2 regions of the Pseudoalteromonas sp. 2CM41L genome follow, and region 2 is predicted to be linked to the other one. Evidence: predicted binding sites of a transcription regulator. Region 2 holds the regulator's gene; the other holds the start of a gene.
The links. Region 2 encodes MetJ, which represses methionine synthesis genes. Its sites were predicted from a motif close to TAGACGTCTAGACGTCTA; they were not measured.

Region 1 (4,575 bases), on a different contig from region 2:
CAGCAGGTGCCGACTCACCAAAGGTAGTCATACCTACTACTGCGCCATTTAGGCCCACGTACTTGTACCAGTAATCAGCAATACCTGCTTCTACTGCTACGCGGCGTGTAACGGCTGCCGGTAGTACGCTTTCTTTGTACTGTGCGCTTTGCTCTTCAAATACATCAGTACATGGCATAGATACAACACGTACCTTTTTACCTTGGCTGCGTAGCTCTGTTGCAGAGTCTTGTGCTAGTTGCACCTCAGAACCTGTTGCAATAATAATTAGCTCTGGCTCGCCGTCACAGCTAAGGATGTAACCACCCTTTTTAACATCAGCTAATTGCTGAGCGTCACGCGCTTGTTGCTCAAGGCCTTGGCGAGTAAAGATAAGTGATGTAGGACCGTCTTTACGCTCAATAGCTTGTTGCCATGCAATTGCCGACTCAACTTGGTCACACGGGCGCCAGTTGTATAAGTTTGGTGTTAAACGCATGCTAGCAATTTGCTCTACCGGTTGGTGAGTTGGACCGTCTTCACCTAGGCCGATTGAATCATGCGTGTATACAAAAATGCTTGGTTGCTTCATTAGTGCAGCCATACGTACCGCATTTTTTGCGTATTCAACAAACATTAAGAACGTTGCACCGTAAGGAATAAAGCCTTTATGAAGGGCAATACCATTCATAATTGCCGACATACCAAACTCACGTACACCGTAGTAAACGTAGTTACCGCTTGCATCGTCTGCAGTTAGCCCTTTAGAGCCATCCCAAATTGTTAAGTTTGATCCAGCTAAATCGGCTGAGCCACCCATGAATTCTGGTAATAACGGGCCAAATGCATTTAATGCATTTTGCGACGCTTTACGAGATGCAGGGTTTGCAGGGTTTGCTTGTAGTTGCTCTATGTACGCTTGAGATTTTTCAGCCCAATCGCCTGGAAGTTCGTTATTAATACGGCGCTTATATTCAGCTGCAAGCTCTGGGAATGCCTTTGCGTATGCTGCAAATTTTTCGTCCCAGCTAGATTCAAGCTGTTGACCTTTTTCTTTGCTATCCCACTGTGCGTAAATATCATCAGGGATTTCAAATGCACCGCCAGACCAGCCTAAAAATTCGCGAGACGCTGTAATTTCGTCATCACCTAATGGCGCGCCGTGACAATCGTGGCTACCAGATTTATTAGGTGAACCGTAACCAATCACTGTTTTACAACAAATTAGTGATGGTTTGTCGGTAACACTTTGAGCCTCTGCTATTGCAGCACTAACAGCATCGCTGTCGTGGCCATCAACGTCACTTATTACATGCCAGCCGTACGCTTTAAAACGTGCTGGTGTATCGTCGCTAAACCAACCTTCTACTTCACCATCGATTGAAATACCGTTGTCATCCCAAAAAGCTACTAACTTGCCAAGGCCTAATGTGCCAGCAAGTGAACATGCTTCATGAGAAATACCTTCCATTAAACAACCGTCACCCATAAATGCATACGTGTAGTGATCAACAATGTCGTGGCCTTCACGGTTAAATTGTGCAGCAAGCGCTTTTTCAGCAATCGCCATACCTACCGCATTTGTGATCCCCTGACCTAGCGGGCCCGTAGTAGTTTCAATTCCTGGTGCATAACCGTACTCAGGGTGGCCTGGCGTTTTAGAATGCATTTGACGGAAGTTTTTAATTTCATCAAGTGGTAAGTCGTAACCAGTTAGGTGCAATAGAGAATAGATAAGCATTGAACCGTGGCCATTTGAAAGAATAAATCTGTCACGGTCAGCCCACTCTGGATTAGTTGGATTATGCTTTAGATAATCGCGCCATAATACTTCTGCGATATCGGCCATGCCCATAGGGGCTCCAGGGTGGCCAGATTTGGCCTTTTGTACTGCGTCCATTGACAAGACGCGAATAGCATTTGCAAGTTCTTTGCGAGATGGCATGAATTCTCCTACCTTTATGTGTATTTGCGCGGGTACTTATGTGTTCGTTAATACCCTTAAGTAACTTAAGAGCTGTTATAGCAACCATTCTTACTTAATGTGGGTGCAGTGTGCAATTAAAAACCCTATAAAAATGGGCTATTATGAATATTTTTTAAGACCAAAAAGTTATTACTCATTTTATTTAGACGTCTAGGCGTAAAAACACTATGCAAGGTGTTTTGTTTTAGATAAAATACGCCCCTTAATTTTTTAGCGCTAATACCGACGTTTGTGAAGCGCAATATTTGTGAGCAGAAATACAATGGCAAAACATTTATTTACTTCTGAATCTGTTTCTGAAGGTCATCCGGATAAAATCGCCGATCAAATCTCTGATGCGGTACTTGATGCTATCCTAGAGCAAGACTCTCATGCCCGTGTTGCGTGCGAAACTTACGTAAAAACCGGTATGGTTATGGTTGGTGGTGAAATTACCACTAGCGCATGGGTTGATATTGAAGAAATTACACGTAAAACAGTACGTGAAATTGGCTACACGCATTCAGACATGGGTTTCGATGCAGACTCGTGTGCAATTTTAAACACAATTGGTAAGCAGTCTCCTGATATTAACCAAGGTGTTGACCGTACTAGCCCAGAAGAACAAGGTGCTGGCGACCAAGGCTTAATGTTTGGTTATGCATGTAACGAAACAGAAGTACTGATGCCTGCGCCAATTACTTACTCACACCGTTTAGTACAGCGCCAAGCGCAAGTACGTAAAAGCGGCGAGCTTAACTGGTTACGCCCAGATGCAAAATCTCAAGTAACTTTTGCATACGAAAACGGCAAGCCAGTAGGTATTGATGCAGTTGTGCTTTCTACTCAGCACGCTGAAGAAATTTCGCAAAATGACTTAGTAGAAGCCGTGATGGAAACCATCATTAAGCCGGTACTTCCTGCAGAGCTTATTACTAGCGCGACTAAATTTTTCATTAACCCAACGGGTCGCTTTGTAATTGGCGGACCTATGGGCGATTGTGGTTTAACGGGTCGTAAAATCATCGTAGATACATACGGTGGTATGGCACGTCACGGTGGTGGTGCTTTCTCAGGTAAAGATCCATCAAAAGTTGACCGCTCAGCTGCATACGCTGCACGTTACGTAGCTAAAAACGTAGTGGCTGCAGGCCTTGCTGATAAGTGTGAGCTACAAGTATCTTACGCAATTGGTGTAGCAGAGCCTACCTCTATCAGCGTTGAAACCTTTGGTACAAGCAAGCTTGAAGAAGGTCGTTTAATTGAGCTTATTCGTGAGCACTTTGACCTACGCCCTTACGGCTTAATTCAAATGCTTGATTTAGAGCGCCCAATTTACCAACCAACAGCGGCATACGGTCACTTTGGTCGTGACGAATTCCCATGGGAACGTACAGATAAAGCAGACGCACTTCGCGCAGCTGCTGGCCTTTAAGCCAAAATGCATTAAATAATAAACGGCCCTTTTAAGGGCCGTTTTTATATCTAAAGCAAAGGCTAATTATACTATTTATATCAATTGCATTAATTTAGTTGTTTATCGTAGCACCCAGTAAATAGTGCAATAACAAAGGAATTTACGGCGTACAGTTATTTTATATAAATAATTTTAACGCAATCAGTGCGCTATTTAATACGCTAAACTAATCGTGTTTTGAATTAAATTGGTATTAGCTAGCCCTCGAATTTCGTACGGTTTTAGGTATATACTCTTTGCATAATAAAAGCTTAAGGGATAAGTAAATGGCCAATAATTTTCGCGTTATGTTTGTAGGACTCGCCGAGGGCACTGAGGCTAAAACGGCCTGCGTAAATTTAGCAAGTAAGCTAAAAACGTCTGAAGATAAGGTAACTCAGTTTTTTAATGGCAAAGCACTCTTTGCACCTAGCAATAAAGACAAAGCCTTAAAGCAGGCCAAATTACTGGCAAGCCTAGGCATTAAAAGTAAGTTACAAGCCACAGGTGAGTTGCCCACTCAGAGCCCTAGCGCAGCTAGTCAGCGTGATGAACGGATTTTTGATGCCCTTGATTACATAACGAGCAGCCTGATCCGCCTAGAAGAAAAACTAGAAGAGCTAGAACAAAGGCTCCCAACCAATGAGCTAAAAAGCCCTACAGACGAAAGCGATGAGTGGCAAGAAGATGATCTAATGCTTGACGAGCAGCTCGATGAACCCGTTAAAACGCGTAGCAATACTTTGTTATATTCACTGATTGCCACTGCCGTTTTACTACTTATTGTGCTTGCTGTTTACTTAGCTTTTCCTGATTTAGTGTCTATTTAATCAAAGGTGCGTAATTACAATGAGCAATAAACGTACACACATACGCCAATCTATTCGCCAATTACGCAATAACCTATCAAAAAAACAGCAAGAAAAAGCCGCGGCACAGCTAAAGTTGAATTTTACTCAACAGCTAAATAGCGATAAAATAGCCTCAAAAAAACATATAGCCATTTACTTTAGTAACGATGGGGAATTAGATACCTCACTGTTAATTAACGAGTTATGGCAACAAGGCCATACCCTTTACTTACCCGTTATACACCCATTTAATGGGGCTACTTTGCTGTTTCAACGCTATGAAAAAAACTCACCCATGAGGGCAAATCGCTATGGTATCTTGG
Region 2 (4,575 bases):
ATTGCCAAAAGGCACTAAAACACGCATCCCTGGCATAATAGGCGCCGAGGGCGAGATGAGTTGTTCATCTATTTTATAATCAAAGGTGCGTGGTAACGGAACTTTAATAGCAACTTCAACAAAACGCATAACAACTCATGTGATAAAGGGTAATAGCTTAATGTACTAAAAATAAGGCTAAAAACCTACATACAAATGGATGCGGTAGCGCTGGTTGGTTACTTTTTTGGCAAAAAGCGTAATTAAAGCTTGTGCGGGACAAGCTAGTTGGATAAAATCCGCGGCCTATAAATTTGTTTTAACGACGTATGGTGCCAGACTTCGGGTTTGGAGAGCGATGCGGCCTTAACTAGAGGTTCCTATGAAAGAAGGTATTCACCCTAAGTACGAAGCAATTTCTGCAACATGTTCATGCGGAAACAAATTCGAAACTCGTTCTACTCTTTGTAAAGACATTCACCTAGACGTATGTTCTGCGTGTCACCCGTTTTACACTGGTAAGCAAAAGATTTTAGACACTGGCGGCCGTGTTGATCGCTTCAACAAGCGCTTCGGTGCACTTAGCAGCAAGAAGTAATTATTGCTGTTTAGTAAAAAAAGCACCTTAGGGTGCTTTTTTTGTGCCTAAAATTCATCATTTTTACGAAAAAATTACCGATTGTTGCCGTACTACGTGTGCATAACTATTTCCTGTTCTTATTCTGAATATGCATAAACCTTTGCAGACAAACTCACAATTCTTCTCTATATTTTTTATACGTTAATTTTTAACCAAGCTGCTAAAAGTGCTTATCGTGGCGATATTTGTTTTTAACGGTGATAAACGCGCCATATTGGTGCATTTTACTATTTTAATATTCTGCTATTTTACAAAAATATTGGCAGGGCAAAATGAACCTCAAAAAGCACTTTTTGAATGAATTTTTATTTGTTTAATATTGATAACTTTTAGCGAAGTTGCTGATAAATCACTTAAAATTAACGGATATAGCATATAACAGGATAGACCTGATATTGCTTGGAATTTAAAAATAATAAGAGTATCTTAGCCCCATACTCCCTCTCACTTAACTTAAATTGCAGGATACCATCGCGTTATGTCAGATTTTCGTGAACAAGCATTACACTACCACTCTCACCCCGTTCCAGGCAAAATCAGCATTGAGCTAACAAAACCAGCCGAAACGGTGCAAGACTTAGCATTAGCATACAGCCCTGGTGTTGCAGAGCCTGTGCGCGAAATTGCAGCAGACCCAGCCAATGCATATAAATATACCGGTAAAGGTAATATGGTTGCGGTGATCAGTAATGGTACGGCAATTTTAGGTTTGGGTAATTTGGGGCCATTAGCCTCTAAACCTGTTATGGAAGGTAAGGCGCTTTTATTTAAACGTTTTGCTGGCTTAGATTCTATTGATATTGAAGTTAAGCATCGCACCACCGAAGACTTTATAAATACAGTGGCTAATATTGCCGACACGTTTGGTGGTATTAACTTAGAAGATATTAAAGCGCCAGAGTGTTTTGAAATTGAAAAAGCACTTATTGAGCGTTGCAGTATTCCGGTTTTTCATGATGACCAACACGGTACCGCTATTGTAACTGCGGCAGGTATGCTTAACGCCTTAGAAGTGCAGGGCAAATCAATAGAAGATGCCATTATTGTATGTTTAGGTGCAGGCGCAGCAGCGGTTGCTTGTATGGAGCTGTTAATTAAGTGTGGTGCACTGCGCGAACATATTTATATGCTAGACCGCAAAGGGGTTATTCATACTCGCCGCGATGACTTAAACGAATACAAACAGCTTTTTGCTAACAATACAGATAAGCGTACTCTACAAGATGTAATTGCTGATGCTGATGTGTTTGTAGGTGTATCGGGTCCTAACTTACTTGCACCTGAAGATCTAAAACTAATGGCCGATAAGCCAGTGGTGTTTGCATGTTCAAACCCAGATCCTGAAATTGCACCTGAGCTTGCGCACAGTGCACGTAAAGACTTAATTATGGCAACGGGGCGTTCTGATTTCCCTAACCAAGTTAATAATGTTTTATGTTTCCCGTTTATTTTCCGTGGTGCACTTGATGTACGTGCAAGCGCAATTAACGATGAAATGAAAATAGCCGCTGTTGAAGCTATTCGTAGTATTGCTAAAGAGCCAGTGCCTGAGCAAGTATTAAAAGCAGCGGGTGTAGAAAAGCTCGAATTTGGTGCAGATTACATTATTCCTAAACCGATGGACCCGCGTTTATTACCACGTATAGCCAAGGCGGTTGCTATTGCTGCTGTTGAATCGGGCGTAGCACAAATTGACTTACCGGAAAATTATATGGCGTAATATATAGCGCTTAAACAAAAAAACCTCAGCATGCTGAGGTTTTTTTGTTTAAAAAGACGTTTTATTCTTCGTCTAAAATAGGCACTTCTAAACCCATTTCTTGCATTATTTTTTTAACTTCTTCAGGTACTTTTTCTGCGTTATCTTTACGTAGGTCATCATCATTAGGTAATGGCTGGCCTGTAAAGGCATGCAAAAACGCTTCGCATAGTAACTCGCTGTTTGTTGCATGACGCAGGTTGTTTATTTGACGACGTGTACGCTCATCAGTTAATACTTTTAATACATTTAGCGGGATCGAAACGGTGATCTTTTTAACTTGCTCTGATTTTTTCCCGTGTTCTGCGTATGGGTGAATATACTCACCATTCCATTTAGCCATAAGATGTATCGTTGCCTCAGATTATTAATTTCTCACACGGCGTAAAAAGCGTGTAAATATGCGTGAAATTCTATCGTTTTAAAAAAGATAGTCAAATAATAGATAGCAATCTATCTTAATAAGCTGGCTGTAATAGTAAATACAGCCTCATTGAAGCTTTACACATCTGTTATTTTTAGCCATCTAGAGCTTTAAAAGCTTTGACTTATTATAATGGATAACTTACTCTTTTAGACGTCTAAACATCCAAATTAATCAGGTGACGAATATGAGCGAAAAAAACAAAGCAACCATTGCTGTACGAAATGGGGTTGATGCCGATAAACATCATGGCGCCGTTGTACCGCCAATTTATTTATCGACGACTTATTCGTTTGCCGATTTTGATACTAAGCGCGCATACGACTATGGACGCAGTGGTAATCCTAATCGCGATATTTTAGCTGACACTCTAGCAGAGCTTGAAGGTGGCGCACGCGGAATTATTACTGCTACGGGCATGGCAGCAGTGCACTTAGCCACACAGTTATTAAATAACGATGATACATTGGTTATTCCTCACGATTGTTATGGCGGCAGCTACCGTTTATTTACGTCGTTAGAAAAGCGCGGCTTGCTTAAACTTAAAGTACTTGATTTAACTAAACCAGAAAGCCTAGAACAAATTTTAACCATTAAACCTAAATTAATTTGGATAGAAACACCAAGTAACCCTGTGCTGCGCCTAACGGATATTAAAGCCGTGACGGATATAGCAAAACAGTGCGGTGCATTAGTGGCCGCCGATAACACCTTTTTATCACCGGCATTACAAAACCCAATTAAGTTTGGCGTAGATATTGTTGTGCACTCAACCACTAAATATATAAACGGCCATTCTGATGTTGTAGGCGGTGCAGTTGTTGCTGCAACACAAGAGCTTGGTGATGAGCTTGCTTGGTGGGCCAATAACATTGGTATTACCGGCGCACCATTTGATAGCTATTTAACGTTACGTGGTTTACGTACTTTAAATGTGCGTTTAAAACAGCACCAAGAAAATGCCCTGGCAATTGCTAAATACCTAGAAAGCTCTGAGTATGTTAGCCAAGTTTACTACCCAGGCCTTGAATCGCATCCTCAACATGCGCTTGCTAAAGCCCAACAGCTCGGGTTTGGTGGTATGGTTAGTTTTGATATTAAAGGCGATGTGAATGATGCTGCGGCGTTTTTAACAAGCCTTAAAGAATTTAGCTTAGCAGAATCGTTAGGTGGAGTTGAGAGTTTAATTTGTCATCCTGCGACCATGACTCACGCAGGTATGGACGCTCAAGCACGTTTAGAGGCGGGTGTGGGCGATACGCTAATTCGTATTTCGGTCGGTATTGAAGATGTAGAAGACCTACTGGCTGATTTTGAACGTGTATTTAACTTAGTTAAACCTGGGCAAAATAAAAATGTAGGGCGCGTTGGTAAAGCTGCAGGCAATGCCAATGGTGATGTAAAGCAGCAGGCTGCTCATCCAGCGTTGTGGTGATTGAGTATGGTAAACAGTGTACATAAATTTGGCGGCTCGAGCTTAAGCTCGGGCGAGCGTTATCAAAGTGTGGCAAAAATAATTATTGGCCACACACAGCCTGGCGATTGCGTGGTTGTATCTGCTGCGGGTAAAACCACCGATACATTGGTTTCGCTGTGGCAAAGTTATCAACAACAAGATAAGCAAGCCGTTGCTGATATTTTGCTGCAATTGAGTAATCACCAAACAGCATTAATTGAAGAGTTATTAAAAGCCGGTGCTAAACACACGGCTTTAGCTGTGTTAGCGCAAGAGCTAAGTGATGTAGCGGAGCAAGCCAGCAAGCAGCAGTTGCA

Region 1: the regulator MetJ is predicted to act here: its motif matches at 2,110-2,127, upstream of metK (methionine adenosyltransferase).

The regions. Positions count from the first base shown of each region.
Region 1 is NZ_JALNTN010000014.1:93,452-98,026, reverse strand. It holds gene tkt (transketolase) at 1-1,924, opposite strand, end outside; gene metK (methionine adenosyltransferase) at 2,229-3,380, shown strand; gene MTF64_RS15390 (hypothetical protein) at 3,689-4,231, shown strand; gene MTF64_RS15385 (5-formyltetrahydrofolate cyclo-ligase) at 4,251-4,575, shown strand, end outside.
Region 2 is NZ_JALNTN010000020.1:16,994-21,568, reverse strand. It holds gene priA (primosomal protein N') at 1-129, opposite strand, end outside; gene rpmE (50S ribosomal protein L31) at 362-577, shown strand; gene MTF64_RS17885 (malic enzyme-like NAD(P)-binding protein) at 1,098-2,339, shown strand; gene metJ (met regulon transcriptional regulator MetJ) at 2,401-2,721, opposite strand; gene metB (cystathionine gamma-synthase) at 2,990-4,237, shown strand; gene metL (bifunctional aspartate kinase/homoserine dehydrogenase II) at 4,244-4,575, shown strand, end outside.